One region of the Pseudomonas sp. TH37 genome, then DNA from elsewhere that is predicted to be linked to it. Evidence: predicted binding sites of a transcription regulator. Region 1 holds the regulator's gene; each other region holds the start of a gene.

What was found. Region 1 encodes FliA, which starts transcription of late flagellar genes. Its sites were predicted from a motif close to CTAAAGTTTNNNNNNNNNNNGCCGNTAA; they were not measured.
Region 2: the regulator FliA is predicted to act here: its motif matches at 2,756-2,783, upstream of JFU11_RS20965 (methyl-accepting chemotaxis protein).
Region 3: the regulator FliA is predicted to act here: its motif matches at 1,706-1,733, upstream of JFU11_RS17120 (methyl-accepting chemotaxis protein).
Region 4: the regulator FliA is predicted to act here: its motif matches at 2,297-2,324, upstream of flgM (flagellar biosynthesis anti-sigma factor FlgM).

Annotation. Positions count from the first base shown of each region.
Region 1 is NZ_JAEKFD010000001.1:386,722-391,085, forward strand. It holds gene JFU11_RS01840 (chemotaxis protein CheA) at 1-138, opposite strand, end outside; gene JFU11_RS01845 (protein phosphatase CheZ) at 192-980, opposite strand; gene JFU11_RS01850 (chemotaxis response regulator CheY) at 1,011-1,382, opposite strand; gene fliA (RNA polymerase sigma factor FliA) at 1,551-2,291, opposite strand; gene fleN (flagellar synthesis regulator FleN) at 2,288-3,118, opposite strand; gene flhF (flagellar biosynthesis protein FlhF) at 3,235-4,364, opposite strand, start outside.
Region 2 is NZ_JAEKFD010000008.1:290,501-294,864, reverse strand. It holds gene JFU11_RS20975 (D-aminoacylase) at 1-104, shown strand, start outside; gene JFU11_RS20970 (glyoxalase superfamily protein) at 272-640, shown strand; gene JFU11_RS20965 (methyl-accepting chemotaxis protein) at 748-2,667, opposite strand; gene JFU11_RS20960 (hypothetical protein) at 2,928-3,599, shown strand; gene JFU11_RS20955 (phosphatase PAP2 family protein) at 3,634-4,364, shown strand, end outside.
Region 3 is NZ_JAEKFD010000006.1:137,476-141,839, reverse strand. It holds gene JFU11_RS17120 (methyl-accepting chemotaxis protein) at 1-1,664, opposite strand, end outside; gene JFU11_RS17115 (16S rRNA (uracil(1498)-N(3))-methyltransferase) at 1,884-2,591, opposite strand; gene tatC (twin-arginine translocase subunit TatC) at 2,588-3,382, opposite strand; gene tatB (Sec-independent protein translocase protein TatB) at 3,379-3,822, opposite strand; gene JFU11_RS17100 (twin-arginine translocase TatA/TatE family subunit) at 3,833-4,111, opposite strand; gene JFU11_RS17095 (phosphoribosyl-ATP diphosphatase) at 4,137-4,364, opposite strand, start outside.
Region 4 is NZ_JAEKFD010000001.1:549,162-553,525, forward strand. It holds gene cheR (protein-glutamate O-methyltransferase CheR) at 1-361, opposite strand, end outside; gene JFU11_RS02605 (chemotaxis protein CheV) at 408-1,340, opposite strand; gene flgA (flagellar basal body P-ring formation chaperone FlgA) at 1,422-2,183, shown strand; gene flgM (flagellar biosynthesis anti-sigma factor FlgM) at 2,361-2,687, shown strand; gene JFU11_RS02620 (flagellar protein FlgN) at 2,736-3,203, shown strand; gene JFU11_RS02625 (flagellar brake protein) at 3,292-4,038, shown strand; gene JFU11_RS02630 (MFS transporter) at 4,104-4,364, opposite strand, start outside.

The DNA.
Region 1 (4,364 bases):
GCGAAAAATTGCATTGAGCAAATCCGCATCATCCGGTCGGCTTTCAAGCTCGACCAGCTGTTCGGACAGTTGCTCTAGAATCTCGCCGGCCTCAACCAGGAAATCCTGAAGGATCTCTTCATCGGCGCCGAAGCTCATTAAGGGGGTGCTCCTGAGGTCTAAAAACCTAAAAAACCTAAAATGCTAAAACTCTAAAATCCTAGGCTGGATAACAAATCGTCCACATCGTCCTGACCGGACACAACGTCTTCTCTTTTATCGGCATGAATCTGCGGACCTTCACCCTGAGAGAGATGTTTTTGTGGATCTTTTTCAGCCAGCATCGCATCACGGTCATGTTCGATACCCGCAAAGCGGTCTACCTGGCTGGCCATGAGCACGAGCTTGAGCAGATTGCTTTCAACTTCGGTGACCAACTGGGTCACGCGTTTGATCACCTGACCGGTGAGGTCCTGGTAATCCTGGGCCAGCAGAATGTCGTTGAGGTTGCTCGACACGACGCGGTTGTCTTCAGTGCTGCGTGTCAGGAAACTGTCGACGCGCCGGGCCAGTTCGCGGAACTCTTCAGCCCCGACTTCGCGACGCATGAACCGCCCCCAATCCGTGCTCAGCGCCTGAGCTTCGTCGCTCAGGCTGTTGATCAGCGGCGTGGCGTTTTCCACCAGGTCCATGGTGCGGTTGGCTGCGGCCTCGGTCAGCTTGACCACATAACCCAGGCGCTCGGTGGCATCCGTGATCTGAGACACTTCCTCGGCTTGCGGCATGTGCGGGTCAATCTGAAAGTTGACGATCGCGCTATGCAGCTCGCGGGTGAGCTTGCCCACTTCCTGGTACAGGCCGCGGTCACGGGTCTGGTTGAGCTCATGGATCAGTTGCACAGCGTCGCCGAACCTGCCTTTTTCAAGGCTCTCGACCAGTTCGACCGCGTGTTTTTTCAGGGTCGATTCAAAATCGCCCTGTGAAGATTCGTTATGCTCCATAGCTCCCCCGTGACGGACTGGCTTTGCACATCAACCGATGCGTTCGAAGATCTTTTCAATCTTGTCTTTCAACGCCTGAGCTGTGAATGGCTTGACCACATAGCCGTTCACACCCGCCTGAGCGGCTTCGATGATTTGCTCGCGCTTGGCTTCGGCCGTGACCATCAACACCGGCAGGTGTTTGAGTTTTTCATCGGCACGCACGTGGCGCAGCAGATCAATACCGGTCATGCCGGGCATGTTCCAGTCCGTTACCAGAAAGTCGATGCTCCCGCTGTTGAGGACCGGAATCGCGGTAATACCGTCATCCGCCTCGACCGTGTTGGTGAACCCAAGGTCACGCAACAGGTTTTTTATGATCCGCCGCATCGTTGAGAAGTCATCAACGATGAGGATTTTCATATTCTTGTCCAATTCGACCTCCAAGCAGTCTTAAAACGCGCGCAGCACCTGAACGCGCCGTTCAATCAATTCGGCGTAACACTCAACAGTTGTATGGATTACAACGGGCCGTGGCTGACGCAGCAAAATGCCGTACCAACCTCGTTCGCAGTGTCCCCACACTGCCTGTCAGCGCGCTCGCCACTCCCCCAAACGCCCCCGCAAACGGGCCGCGCACTGGCTGTGTAACTGGCTGACCCGCGATTCGCTGACCCCCAGGACCTCACCGATTTCCTTGAGATTCAACTCTTCGTCGTAGTACAGCGCCAACACCAGTCGCTCACGCTCCGGCAAATTGGCAATCGCGTCCGCCAGCGCCGCCTGGAAGCGTTCATCTTCCAGATCGCGTGACGGCTCGAGATGAGCACTGGCGCCATCCTCATGCAGCCCTTCGTGTTCGCCGTCCTGCAACAGATCGTCGAAACTGAATAACCGGCTACCGAGGGTGTCGTTCAAAATCCCGTAATAATCGTCGAGACTCAATTGGAGTTCGGCCGCAACCTCATGATCTTTAGCGTCACGGCCGGTTTTAGCTTCAATCGAGCGAATCGCGTCGCTGACCATGCGGGTATTGCGGTGAACCGAACGTGGCGCCCAGTCCCCCTTGCGCACTTCATCGAGCATCGCGCCGCGGATTCGAATGCCCGCGTACGTCTCGAAACTCGCGCCTTTGCTGGCGTCGTATTTGGTTGATACTTCAAGCAGGCCGATCATCCCGGCCTGGATCAGGTCTTCGACCTGGACACTGGCCGGCAAACGCGCCAGCAAGTGGTAGGCAATGCGTTTGACCAGTGGCGCGTAACGCTCGATCAGCTCGTACTGCGCGTCACGTGCCGACTTCTTGTAGAGGTTGTAGCCACTGGCTGTCATAGGACGGGTCCTGCCGTTTGTTGCACGAGGCGCTCGACGAAAAACTCCAGGTGCCCGCGCGGGTTGGCCGGCAGTGGCCAGGTATCGACCTTCTGCGCAATGGCCTTGAACGCCAGGGCGCACTTGGAACGCGGGAAGGCTTCGTAGACGGCACGCTGCTTCTGCACGGCCTTGCGCACGCTTTCGTCGTAAGGCACCGCACCGACGTATTGCAAGGCGACGTCGAGGAAACGATCCGTGACCTTGGTCAATTTGGCGAACAGGTTGCGGCCTTCCTGCGGGCTCTGCGCCATGTTGGCCAGGACGCGGAAACGATTCATGCCGTAGTCGCGGTTAAGCAGTTTGATCAGCGCGTAGGCGTCAGTGATCGAAGTCGGCTCGTCGCACACCACCAGCAAGACCTCTTGTGCTGCGCGGACGAAACTGACCACCGAGTCACCAATGCCCGCGGCGGTGTCGATCACCAATACGTCGAGATTGTCGCCGATGTCGCTGAAGGCCTGGATCAGGCCGGCATGCTGGGCCGGGCTCAGATGAACCATGCTCTGGGTGCCGGATGCGGCCGGAACGATGCGAATGCCGCCGGGCCCTTGCAACAGCACGTCGCGCAGCTCACAGCGGCCTTCGATCACGTCGGCCAGGGTACGTTTGGGTGTCAGCCCCAGCAGGACGTCGACGTTCGCCAGCCCCAGATCGGCATCCAGCAGCATGACGCGCCGGCCGAGCTCAGCTAGAGCCAGGGACAAGTTCACTGACACGTTAGTCTTCCCGACGCCACCTTTGCCGCCGGTCACCGCGATCACCTGTACGGGATGCATGCTGCCCATGTTATTTCTTTACCTTGTCTTGCATAGACGGAGGCCACATTACTGGCTGCGCGTTCAGCGACTGAACAATGCATGGCAGACCATCGATGTAGGTACAAAAAATGTTCATTAATACCTCAGCCAACCTGCTTGGTCGGGCTGTGGTAAATATCAGCGAACATATCAGCCATGGCTTCTTCGCTGGGTTCTTCCTGCATTTGCACGCTAACGGCGCGGCTGACCAACTGATGACGACGCGGCAGATGTAAATCATCCGGAATCCGCGGGCCATCAGTCAGATAAGCCACCGGCAATTCATGACTGATGGCCAGGCTCAACACCTCACCCAAGCTTGCCGTTTCATCCAGTTTAGTCAGGATGCAGCCGGCAAGGCCGCAACGTTTGTAACTGTGGTAAGCGGCGGTTAGAACCTGTTTCTGGCTGGTGGTTGCCAAGACCAGATAATTTTTTGATTTGATGCCCCGTCCGGCGAGGCTTTCGAGCTGCATGCGCAGTGCCGGATCGCTGGCCTGCAGGCCTGCGGTATCGATCAGCACCACGCGTTTACGCAGCAAAGGCTCCAGCGCCTGCACCAGCGATTGGCCCGGGTCGACATGAGTCACTGACACATTGAGGATGCGGCCCAGGGTCTTGAGCTGTTCCTGAGCACCGATGCGATAGCTGTCCATGCTCACCAGCGCGATATTCTGCGCGCCGTACTTGAGCACGTAACGGGCTGCGAGCTTGGCCAGTGTGGTGGTCTTGCCCATGCCGGCCGGGCCGACCATGGCAATCACACCGCCCTCTTCCAGTGGCTCGACTTCCGGAGTGGCAATCATCCGCGCCAGGTGCGCGAGCAACATGCGCCAGGCCTGACGTGGTTCTTCAATGTCGGTAATCAGTGCCAGCAGATCGCGCGACAACGGGCCGGACAGGCCGATGCGTTGCAAGCGACGCCAGAGGTTGGCCTGGGCCGGACGACTGCCTTGCAACTGATTCCAGGCCAGCGAGCCAAGTTGCACTTCCATCAGTTCACGCAGGCTGTTGAGCTCGAAACGCATCGAGTCGAACGCACGCGGGTCGACGCCGGCCGCTGCGACAGGAGCGGGTGCCGAGCGCCGAGGCTCTGCCAGTGTTGGCTCGATCAACGGCTCGGCGGCGGTCAACGGCAGGCCGGCGAACAATTGGCGATTGGTGGTCTTGTCGCTCTCGCCATCGCCACGCAGGCTCAGTTCGGCCTGGGCGGTGACGATCCGCGACTGGGTCT
Region 2 (4,364 bases), on a different contig from region 1:
TTTGGGTAAATGGAGTCTTGAGTTACAGCGAAGGTCAGGCGAACGGGAGAAGGGAAGGACGGTTTCTGGCGCGGGAAGGGGATTTGCGTGAGGGGTTTCATTGATCGGTGATGCCGAAATAATCGCAGCCCTGTAGGAGCTGCCGAAGGCTGCGATCTTTTGAACTACGTCGCATGGTGGCACATTACAATTAAAGAAAGCCGCAACTAAGCCGAAGCGCTGACATCCAGCCCAGCTACACTCTGGGCCTTTTCAGTCTGGGAGCAAATCCATGAGCTTCGGCAAAACCACCCCGATCCTGCGGATTTTCGATGAGACCAAGGCATTGGAGTTCTACGTCGACTTCCTGGGGTTCAAGATCGACTGGCAGCATCGCTTCGAAACAAACTTCCCGCTGTATCTGCAGATCTCGCGTGGCGAATGCGTGCTGCACCTGTCCGAGCACCACGGTGACGCGACACCGGGCTCGGCGCTGCGCATCGAGACGGATGAGCTAGAGTCGTTCCAGCAGCAATTGCTGGCCAAGGAATATTCTTTCGCTCGCCCACAGATTCAGGCGATGCCATGGGGCAGTCAGGACATGACGGTGGCCGACCCGTTCGGGAATCGGTTGGTGTTTACCAATGCGATTAGTGTCTAAGCGTTAGACAGCCTTCGCGGGCAAGCCCGCTCCCACAGGTAATGTGCAATCCCTGTAGGAGCGAGGCTTGCCCGCGAATGGATCTGTCATTCACCGCTGACTGAACGTCAAACGCGGAAGTGGCTCACCATCATCTGCAACTGATTACCCAACCGCGCCAGTTCGACACTGGACGCAGCTGTTTCGTCGCTGGCGGCGGCGGTCTGTTCGGACACGTCGCGTACGTTGATGATGCTGCGGCTGATCTCTTCGGCCACGGCGCTTTGTTGCTCGGCGGCGGCAGCGATCTGCTGGTTCATCGACTGGATGTTCGACACGGTGCGGGTGATGTTTTCCAGTGACACGCCGGCCTTGCGGGTCAGCGCCACGCTGCTGTCGGTCAGGGCGCGGCTGTTGTTCATCACGGCCGACACTTGTTGGGTACCGTTCTGCAGACCGGCCACCAGGCCTTCGATTTCTTCGGTGGATTTCTGCGTGCGTTGGGCCAGGCCACGAACTTCGTCGGCCACCACGGCAAAACCGCGACCGGCTTCACCGGCACGGGCCGCTTCGATGGCGGCGTTGAGGGCCAGCAGGTTGGTCTGTTCGGCCACGGCTTTGATAACGTCCATGACGCTGCCGATCTTGTCGCTTTCCTGCTGCAGCACGCTCATGGCTTCGGTGGAGCGCGCCACTTCGCTGGCCAGGCGCTCGATCTGGGCGATGGCTTCGTTGACCACTTTATCGCCTTCGCGCGCTTCACCGTCAGCGGCGGCAGCGGCTTGGGACGCTTCTTCAGCGTTGCGCGCGACTTCCTGCACCGTGGCAGTCATCTCGTGCATGGCGGTGGCCACCTGATCGGTCTCGATCTTCTGGCTGTTGACCCCGGCGCTGGTTTGCTCGGTCACGGCCGACAGTTCTTCGGCAGCGCTGGCGATCTGGGTGACGCCATCGCGGATACCGCTGATCAAATCGCGCAGGGTCACGCCCATGCGTGCGATGCCTTGCTGCAACACGCCGAGTTCGTCGCGACGGGTCACTTTGACGTCTTGGGACAGATCGCCGCTGGCGATGCGTTCGACCACGGCCAGGGTATCGCGCAACGGGCCGGTGATCTGACGGGTGATGATTACGGCGGCAATGACGCCCACTAGCAACGCCAGCAAGGTGCTGATCAGTTGCAGCGTGCGGGCCTGGGCGCTTTCGGCGTCGCGACGGTCGAGCTGGATCTGATACAGGTGGTCGCTCAGGGTCACGATGGCGGCGCCCTGATCGGTCATTTCCTTGCGCGCCTGCACCGCATCGGAGTTGGCGGCTTTATATGCTTGCAAGGCGCTGCGGTAGTTGCTCAGCGCGGTTTCCAGCTGGTGCAGAGCATCTTGCTGGGTCTCGGCGAAATACACGTTGAGTTGCTTCAGGCTAGCGATGGCCGTGTCCAGTTGGCCGACGGCTTTTTGCTCGGTCTCGGCGTTGGTGTTGGCGGTGTAGCCACGCACTTCGTAGCGAGCCAGGATGAATGCTTCCTTGGCTGCGGTGATGGCCTGAAACTGTTCGAAACGTTGGTCGCTCAGGGGCATTTGCTGCACGCGGGTGCTGATCGCTTCAATCAACTTACTGGCAGTTTCAGCATTGGCGCCCATGGCGTCGCGGGCGCTGTTACCGGTGCGGTAGGCGCTGCGCATTTTGTTCAGGGATATCTGGTAAGCGCTGATGGTCGCGCTCTGCTCTTTGAGCAGCTTGACGTTTTCCGGGCTCTTGAAACTCGACAGCAACGCTTGTTGCTGAGCGACGAAGCCGTCGAGGGTGGTCTGCACATTCTGTGCGGCGGTTTCGTCGCCGTTGGTCAGCATGTATTGCAGGCGAACTACGCGCAGCTTGGTCAGGCCGGCGTTGAGCTGAGTGATGTCGCTCATCCAGTTGCTGCGGTCAATCAACCCGCCCAGGCTCGTCCAGCCGGTCAAGGCGAGGACGCAGGTCAGCGCCAGGACCAGGCCGAATCCCAAGCCCAATTTCAGGTTCACGCTGATATTACCGAACCAGCTATTCATCAATATTCCTCCAGGAACGTTGTGCTTCTTGATCGTCGGTTGGCTGGAAGATTGTTGTTTTAAGAGCCAGCAAAGGGTTAGCAGGTCTATATCGGCGGCAATCGCGAGAGCTGAAAGGATTTTGTTGGACGGATTCTGTAACAAGATTTTTGGGCGCGTTTTAATCTTTTTTTCACATGGGTTTCACCGGCTGCCGACGCGCGCCTCTTTACCCTCGCGACATCGAATCACAATGGTGCATACCGGCGAGGCGGCTTGATGTGGAATTGAGACTGAGTCTGTTCGGGATAAAACGCTCGATCGATCTGAGCCGTTTGGCCCGTTATCGAAACGCCGCGGTTGTACTGGCATCTGCCTTGTTGGTTATTCCGCTGACCGTGTGGCTGTTGCGACCCGCCGCCGTCCCTGACCTGGCCCATGGCAACGTGGCGGGTGCCCGCGTGTTGGCGACCGGTTGGGCCAAGGGCGACATGATCGTGCTGGTCCGCCACGTCGAGCGTTGTGATCACTCCACGGCCGCCTGCCTGATCGGCAACGATGGCATCACCGATCGCTCCCGCAGCGTGGCGGTGAGTGTCGGCGCGCAGTTCGAGCATCTGGGGCTGGATCGGGCCGACATCTACAACAGCCCGGTGATGCGCACGGCGCAAACCGCCGGTTACATGTTCAACAAGGTCGGCGTCGGCGAAGACTGGTTGGTCCACTGCAGAGGCAACATGCTGCGCGATGCCTTGGCGCACAAGGTGGCTGGACGCAACCTGATTCTGGTGACCCACAGCGAATGCATGGCGCAACTCGAAAAAGATCTCAAGTTATCGACCGAGACCTTGGGTTATGGCGCTTCTCTGTTTATCTCAGCCAAAAAGTCTCAGCCGCCGCGCATGCTCGGTTTCATCGAAGCCTCCGACTGGCATTCGGTGACCACTGAATGAGCCTCACCATCATCCCTCTGGATCTGGACGTACGATGCTGACTGCTTCCCGTTACCGCTTTTACTGGGTGAACTTCGGTATTCCGCTGGCCTGCGCGGTCGTGGTGTTCCTGCTGTTTGACATGACCAAGATAGACATCGCCTTCAGCGATCTTTTCTATGATCCGGCCACACGGTTGTTTCCGTTACAGCATGTCCATCTGTTCGAAAAAATCACTCATAAATGGGCGCGGATCATCCCGAACTGGACTGGTGAGGTCGCGATGATTGGCGCTTTGCTGTCGTTTCTCTGGCCGCGCCTGAAGGCTGAAAAACATTCGAAGATCATCGCGTTCCTGGAAAAAATCAAAGTCGCGCCGGTGCTTCGGTTTGCCAGTAAACACCGTCGGGACTTCTTGTATGTGGTGTTCGCGTTTTCCATCAGCACTGGCGTTATCCATTACCTCAAGGGCCACACCAGCGTGTATTGCCCGGTCGAAACGACTCAGTACGCCGGGAAAATCGAACACAAGGAGTGGTACCAGAATTTCGATCTGCTGAAAGTCGCCGGCGACGGTCGCTGCTGGCCGGGTGGGCATGCGTCGGGCGGCTTCACCATGCTCGCGCTGTACTTCGTGGCGCGCCGCTATCGCTGGCGGTATTCCAAAGCGTTGATGCACGGGTCGCTGCTGCTCGGTTTCGTCTATGGCACGACGCGGGTTCTACAGGGGTGGCACTACATGTCCCACACCTTCTGGGCCGGAATCTTTGTATGGCTGGCATGTTT
Region 3 (4,364 bases), on a different contig from region 1:
AGTTCGACGCTGCTGTCGGTCAGGCTGCGGCTGTTGTCCATGATGGTCGCGACTTGCTGAGTGCCGGTTTGCAGGCCGACGATCAACTCTTCGATTTCTTCGGTGGACTTCTGGGTGCGCTGGGCCAGGCTGCGGACTTCGTCAGCGACCACCGCAAAACCGCGCCCGGCTTCACCGGCGCGGGCGGCTTCGATGGCGGCGTTGAGCGCCAACAGGTTGGTTTGCTGGGCCACGGACTTGATCACGTCGAGCACGCTGCCGATCTTGTCGCTTTCGCGCTTCAGATGCCCCATGGCTTCGGTGGAGTTACCGACTTCGGTAGCCAGGCGCTCGATCTGGGCGATGGCTTCGCCAACCACCCGGTCACCCTCGCGGGCCTGCTGGTCGGCGGCGACGGCAGCTTCGGATGCTTCCTCGGCGTTACGCGCGACTTCCTGCACCGTGGCGGTCATTTCGTGCATGGCGGTGGCCACCTGATCGGTCTCGACCTTCTGGCTGTTGACCCCGGCGCTGGTCTGCTCAGTGACGGCGGACAGCTCTTCAGCGGCGCTGGCGATTTGGGTCACGCCATCGCTGATGCCACCGATCAGATCTCGCAGGCCCAGGGTCATGCTCTGCATGGCGCGCTGTAACTGACCCAGTTCGTCCCGGCGTTCGGACGTCAGGTTGTGAGTCAGGTCGCCCGCGGCGACACGCTCGGCCACTTTGAGGGTCTGGCTCAGCGGAATGACGATCTGGCGAGTGATGGCCCAAGCCGCGAACAAGCCAAAGGCCGACGCGAGGACGGTGGCCATCAGCAACAAGTTTTTGGCGTGTGCCGCATCGGTGTCACGCACGACGGTTTGCGAGACTGTGAGCTTTTTGCTGAGGTCGAGCAGAATGTCGCCTTGCGTGCTCATGCGTTTGAGGGCGGCAGCGCTGGCGACCTGGGAGTCGCGGAACTGGCTGACAGCCGCGCGATAGGCTTTGAGTGAGTCGGTCGCCTGTTGCAGGTTATCGATGTGTTGTTCCGGCAGTTGAGACGGCAGGCTTTCGAGGTTTTTCAGAGCGTTGCCAATGGCGTCCAGCGCAGGCTGCTCGGCCTCGGGTTTGCCGCTGTAGGTATAGCCGCGGACCTGGAAACGCGCTTGCTGGATCAGCTTGCTCAGGTCGATCACGCTGTTGAACTGAGCGACGCTGTCGCCTTGCAACAAGGAATTTTCGACTTCGGCGACACGGGCCACGGCGTTATCGGCGGTGGCGCCCAGTTTGCTGCGAGCATTTTCGCGGGTAGCGGTGGCCTGAGTCATATCAGCGAAGGCGCGTTTGTATTCGCTGACCGCGGCCAATTGTTGGTCGATCATTGCCACGTCGGCAGGCTGTTCGATCAGCGTGCGGGCGGTTTTCAGGCCGGTTTCGAGTTGGCCGATCAGCTCGTTGACAGCGCCCGGGCCTTGTTCGCCACGGCGCATGTCGTAATCCATGCGGGCGAGGCGCAGGTCTTTGGTCAGCTCATTGAGGCTGGAAATAAACCCAAGCGTATCGCCACGGCTGATCACACCGCTCAGACCGGTCCAGCCGGTGAAGGTGATCAACAAGGTCAGAAGCAGCACCAGACCGAAGCCGATACCTAGTTTGCGATTGACGCTTACGTTTCCCAGTTTCTCGGCTAGCCAACGGTACATGCTGCAACTCCCTCGGACCATTAATCGGTTTTATGGGAACTGTATCGGCCGGCTGGCAGGGATCTGTAGGCGAGTAAACACTTGTGGCGAGGGAGCTTGCTCCCGCTTGGGCGCGAAGCGGCCACCGCTTTTTACCAGCAAGACCGCATTCACCGGTTTTACGACTGCTTCGCAGCCGAGCGGGAGCAAGCTCCCTCGCCACAGGGTAAGTGTCTGGGGTTAGAAGAGGCGTGCCAGCAGCGCAGTGACCGCGGTTTCGACTCGCAGGATGCGGTCGCCAAGTTGCACCGGTTGCAGGCCGGCCTTGCCCAGCAAATCGATTTCGTAGGGAATCCAGCCGCCTTCGGGGCCGATGGCCAGGGTCACGGGTTCGTTCAGGCCACGAGGGCAGGGCGGGTAGTTACCGGGATGGCCGACCAGACCGAGGGTGCCTTCGGTAATGGCCGGCAAACGATCTTCGACAAAGGGCTTGAAGCGCTTCTCGATGACGACTTCCGGCAGCACGCTGTCGCGAGCCTGTTCAAGACCCAGGATCAACTGCTCGCGAATCGCCTCGGGTTCCAGGAATGGGGTTTGCCAGAAGCTCTTCTCAACGCGATAGCTGTTCACCAGCACGATGCGCGGCACACCCATGGCGGCCACGGTCTGAAACACCCGACGGAGCATTTTCGGTCGCGGCAGCGCCAGCACCAAAGTCAGTGGCAGCTTGGCCGGTGGCGGCTGGTCGAGGGTGACGCGCAACTCGGCTTCATCGGCGTCCAGGCGCAGCAACTCGGCCGAGCCCATCAGGCCGCCGATACGCCCGACCCGCAGGCTGTCGCCCACCACCGAGCGGTGGACTTCCTGCATATGAGTCAACCGGCGATCGCGCAGAATCGCCCGGTCGGCCGCAATGAAGTCGGCCTCTTCGAGGAGCAGCAGGTTCACGCTTGAGTCGCTGGCGGCTGGTCGTTGTGATCGTCAGCCGGCTGATCGTCCGGGTGTTCGCCGCGCTTGCTGATCAGGCTACCGAACAGGATGCCGATCTCGAACAGCAGCCACATCGGTACGGCCAACAGCGTCTGCGAGAAGATGTCCGGTGGCGTCAGAATCATGCCGACCACGAAGCAGCCAATGATCACGTACGGGCGGATTTTCTTCAGGTAGGCGACGTTGACCACGCCGATCCACACCAGCAGCACCACAGCCACCGGAATCTCGAACGCCACGCCGAAGGCGAAGAACAGCGTCATGACGAAATCGAGGTAGCTGCTGATGTCGGTCATCATTTCCACGCCGGCCGGGGTGGCGGCGGCGAAGAACTTGAAGATCAGCGGGAACACCAGGTAATAGGCGAACGCCATGCCGGTATAGAACAGCATGATGCTCGATACCAGCAAGGGCACGGCGATGCGCTTCTCATGCTTGTACAGGCCCGGTGCGATGAAGCCCCAGATCTGATGCAGAATCACCGGGATCGCCAGGAACAGCGAGACCATCATGGTCAGTTTCAGCGGCGTCAGGAATGGCGAGGACACGTCGGTGGCGATCATTGTCGCACCGGCCGGCAGGTACTGACGCAGCGGCGTGGAGACGAAGGTGTAGATCTGCTGGGTGAAGGCGAACAACCCGGCGAAGATGATGAAGATCGCCGCTACGCAACGCAGCAGGCGAGTGCGCAACTCGGTGAGGTGCGAAACCAGCGGCATGTGCTGGTCGTTTTCGGGGAGATCGCTCATGGGGCTCGCGGCGGCAAAGTGGTGTCGTGAGGCGCCGGTGTTGTCGGCGCGGCGGCAGGAGCAACAGGTTCTACTGGAGTTGCAGGTGCAGGTGCAGGTGCAGGTTCAGCGGCTGCAGCCACCGGCATAGCCTCAGCCGCTGGCGCATGAATCGTCTGCGTCGCGACAGGTTCCACCAGCGTCGGCTCCTGCTGAGTTGGCGTGAAAATCTTCCGCGCCTCCTGCTCCAGGGACAGAATGTGCTCGTTGTGCAGTTGCCGGCGAATCTCGTCGGCACCGATTTCACGTTCAACTTCTTGTTTGATCGCGTTGAAGCTGCGCTTCAGCCGCCCAACCCACAGGCCGGCGGTGCGCGCAGCGCCCGGCAGACGCTCGGGGCCCAGCACCAACAGGGCGACGAGGCCGACAAGCAGCAATTCAGAGAAGCTGATACCAAACATTAGTCAGTGCTCACGAGTCTTTGCGGATCGGCTCTTCGACTTTTTGCGCCTGCACGTCGATGGTGTGCGGCGGGTTCACGGACTGTGTGGTCTGTGGCTGAACAGGTGGAACCGGTTGGGCCGGGGTCGCTGTCGGGTCAGCCGGTTTCTCGTCGTCGTTCATGGCTTTACGAAAGCCCTTGATCGACTCGCCCACGTCAGTGCCGAGGTTTTTCAGTTTCTTGGTGCCGAACACCAGCACCACGACAACCAGGATGACGACCCAGTGTTTCCAGTCAAAAATGCCCATGTTGCGTTCCTCTCTAAATAGTTGTTCAGGCGGACGGGCGAGAGGCTTTCTCGGCATGTCCGGACAGACCGAAGCGACGGTCCAGTTCATCGAGCACAGCCTGTGGATGCTGCCCCAGCTGGGCGAGCATGACCATGCTGTGGAACCACAAATCGGCGGTCTCGTAGATCACATCGCTGCAGTCACCGCTGATGGCGGCATCCTTGGCGGCAATGATGGTTTCGACCGACTCTTCGCCGACTTTTTCCAGAAT
Region 4 (4,364 bases), 160 kb from region 1:
ACAGCGAATACGGTTCCTGACCCGACGAGCATGCCGCCGACCAGATCCGCAGGCGCTGGCCAGGGGCTGCCTTGATCGCTTCAGGCAACACCTTGTTCTTCAAGACTTCAAACGGATAGGTGTCACGAAACCACAAGGTTTCGTTGGTGGTCATGGCATCCACCACCATCTCGCGCAAACCGCTGCGCGGCTGAGTCTGGATGCGCTGAACCAGCTCACCCAGCGATTTGATGCCCTGCTGTTCCATCAGTTTGTTGAGACGGCTCGAGACCAGGTATTGCTTGTTTTCACCGAGCAAAATGCCACAGGCTTTTTCCAGGAATACCCGGAACTGTTCGAAATCCAAATTACCTGTAGACAAAGATGCCGCCTCTTAAATCGTGTTGACCGCCAGGGGCAGAAGGCCCCTAGCTGTTATCTGCTGCTTTGATCCGGTCGACTACCCGGGATGCCAGGTCATCAGGACGGAATTTGGCCAGGAAGTCATCGGCACCGACCTTCTTGACCATCGCCTGATTGAACACACCCGACAACGAAGTATGCAGGATGATATGCAGCTTTTGCATGCGCGGGTCGTTGCGGATCTCGGCCGTCAGGGTGTACCCGTCCATCTCCGGCATCTCGATGTCGGAAATCATCATCAGGAACTCTTCTTCCGGCTTCTTGCCTTCGTCGACCAGCTTGCGCAGGTAATCCAGCGCTTGCCGACCGTCGTTCAACGCCACCACTTCGACGCCGACCGTTTGCAGGCAACGGGTCACCTGCTTGCGTGCCACCGACGAGTCATCGACCGTCAGCACGCGCAAGGACAACGCCTTGTGCTGAGTCTCGACATCCACCACGCCCACCGAAATCGCTTCCGGCGTAGGCGCCACTTCTGCCAGCACCTTCTCGACGTCGATGATTTCGACTAACTGATTGTCGACCCGAGTCACAGCCGTCAGGTAGTGATCGCGCCCGGTGCCCTTGGGTGGCGGATGAATCTCCTCCCAGTTCATGTTGACGATGCGCTCCACCGACCGAACCAGGAAACCCTGGGTCTTGGTGTTGTACTCCGTGATGATCACGAAGGGATTGCTTTGATCTTTCAGCGCTCCGGAACCGGTCGCCATCGCCAGATCCAGAATCGGAATGGTCGCCCCCCGAATATTTGCCACACCGCACACGACAGGACTGGACTTGGGCATCAGGGTCAGCTTGGGGCATTGCAGCACCTCACGAACCTTGAACACGTTGATCCCATACAGCTGCTGGCCGTCAAGACGGAACAACAACAGCTCAAGGCGATTCTGCCCTACCAGTTGCGTGCGCTGGTTCACCGAATCCATTACACCAGCCATGCCCAGACTCCTACACCAACGCTAAGTGTGTTGCGACGCACATTCATGACTAAACGGCACGGCGCTTGCTTTTTAACTCTTATGAACACAGAACCGACATTTTTCCGACGCCTGACATCAACCTGTCGCAGATTGCTCTGCGCGGTGTCGGCCGCTTGCCTGTTCAACGCTGGCAGCCCTGTCCTTGCTGACGCGGTTACCTTGCCTGACATGCTTATCGGCGTCACTCAGGGCTTTCTTGAATTCACCGTAGAAGACTATCTGGCCACGAGTCAAACACAAGGACGCTACGAGATCGAGGTCAACCAACTCGATCCGCGCCTGCGCATGCCTATGTGCGACAAGGAATTGACAGCCACCCTCGAGAGCCCCGCGAGGCCTCTGGGTCGGGTCACGGTCAAGGTTCGCTGCGACGGCGCCTCCCCCTGGACAGTCTTCGTACCCGCTCAAGTACGGCTGTTTCGCGACATCGTGACCACCACTCGCCCCCTCAAGCGCACAGGGATTATCGAGCCTCAGGACGTAACCCTTCGCGAACGCGATATCAGCTTGATAAATCAGGGTTTTCTGACCTCCGTCGATGAGGCGATCGGACAAAAACTTACCCGACCAATGGTCGCCGATCAGGTCATTACCCTGGTGCACCTCGAACAGGCGGAAGTGATTCGCAAGGGCGATCAGGTGGTGATTACCGCCCGCAGTGGTACGCTCAGTGTACGTATGCCGGGTGAAGCGTTGTCCAACGGCGGCATGAGCGAACAGATTCGCGTGAAAAACCTTAACTCCCAGCGGGTCATCAAGGCGCAAGTCACCGCGCCCGGCCAGGTGGAAGTTTCTATGTGAGCGGCCATGCAGGGCTCTGTGTCGTGAAGATATGGCGCGCCACTCGCCTGTTCCCTAAACTGTGCCGCATGCAGGACACGTGCTGGCGCATGCAAGCTCATTGATAAATGGGCCTAAAGTTTTCCGGGGAAGAGCCGAAAACATGGCAAGCGTCCAAATACCCAGAGGTTTTTTGTCATGGTCATCGATTTCAGTCGTTTAAACAGCTCCTCGTCACTTACGGGCAGTACACGTACCAGCGCTGCGAAGGAAACCGCCGAAGCCGGCCAATCCACGCCGCTGAATACCCCGGCCGAACAGGCCAGTACCACCAAAAGCGGGGAATCGGTACACCTCAGTAATGAGGCTCAACAGTTGCAGAAGGTCACTGACAAGCTGCGCGATCAGCCTGCCGTCGACAACGCCCGTGTGGCCGAGTTGAAAGCAGCGATTGCCGATGGCAGCTATAAAGTCGACAGCAACCGTGTAGCCAGCAAACTGCTCAACTTCGAAGCCCAGCGCTAGGCTACGGCCCGCGCCAGGCTTTTGGACGCTTAAAACCCAAGGCCAGCCATGCACGACACTAATTTACTGCAACTGATCATCGACGACTTTGCCCCGGCTCAACACCTGCTGGAGCTGCTGCAAACCGAGTCCCTCGCGCTGCACGGTCGCGACATGCCACTGCTCGAAGACATTCTGGCGCAGAAACAGGCAATGATCATTTTGCTCGAGCAGCATGGCCGCAAGCGCAGTGAAATCCTCACCAGCCTCAACCTGCCGACCAATCGCCAGGGCCTGGAGCAACTTGCCAGCCATTCGAGCATTGGCGACCAATTGCTGGCACAGAGTGACGTGCTGACCGACCTCCTGGCCCAATGCCAGGCCGCCAACGTTAACAATGGCCAGTCGATTCTGGTGCAGCAGGCCGCCACGGCCAACCAGCTGAAAATCCTCACCGGCGGCGAGCCGCCAGCGCTCTACGATGCCCGCGGTTCAACCTCCAAACTCGCAAAACCACGCCCGCTCAGTCAGGCTTGAGCCTTTCAATGAGCACGCTCTATCAAGACGCGACACATGCTGGCAGAATGATGGCCGGTAGTCATATTTGTCTGGAGATTGATATCCCGTGTTCAATGCCTTAAGCGCGGAAGAGGCTACGCAGCCTCCCAAGGTGCTCACCACGCCCTTGGAAATCTCCGGCAATCTGCGACAGCTGCAAGACAGCCATGATCCGCTGATCATCACGTTCCACGAGCGCAGCCAGCGCTTTCAGAGTTATCTGGTGGACGTCGACCGTGACAGCAAGATGATCACTCTGGACGAAATGATCCCTCGCGATGGCGAACGCTTTCTGCTGGCCGGCGAACCGTTCAAGGTCGAAGGCTTTCACGACGGCGTGCGCATCGCCTGGGAAAGCAACGGCCCGCTGACCATCGACGAATCCGGCGATGGCCGCTGCTACCGAGGCGCGCTGCCCGATGAGGTGGTTTATCACCAGCGCCGCAATGCTTTCCGCGCCGCGTTGAAGCTGGCGCAACTGGTCGATGTCGACCTCGGTGGTGAAAAACTCAAGTCGCCCGTCACAGGCAAATTGCTGGACATCTCCGCCACCGGCTGCAAGTTGCGCTTCGAAGGCGACATCACCGCCAGGCTGCAACTGGGCCAGGTCTACGACCGTTTCGTCGCTGCCCTGCCCTTCGGCAGCATGACGGCACCGGTCGAGCTGCGTTACCTGCACTTCGAAGAAAAGATCAACACCACCTTTGCCGGCGTGCGTTTTCACAACATAAGCGGCCTGGTGCAGCGGCAGGTCGAGCGGTTCGTCTATCAGCTTCAGCGCGAAGCGCGGCGCTTCGATAAAGACGACTTCTGAGACGCAACTTCCATAAAAAAACGGGCAGTCCCTTGTGGGGACTGCCCGTTTTTTTTATGCCTTGATCAAGGCCGAGCTTCGGTAAAGCTTTGCTCGCGCCCCGTGTCAGGGTCTTCGGGTTCCGAATCCGTTTCAGGTGCTGATTCGGGCTCGGCATCCGGATTGAAATCAGCCTCCGGGGTGACCGGGTTCTGCATCTGATCCTGCACCACCTGCTCATCGACTCGCGGGTCAAGGCAAGCGACCAGTGGCGAGCTCGACATACTGTCCGGCATGGCCACGTGATGCAGCGGAGCATCGTCTACCTGATGCAGGTTGGTGACCGC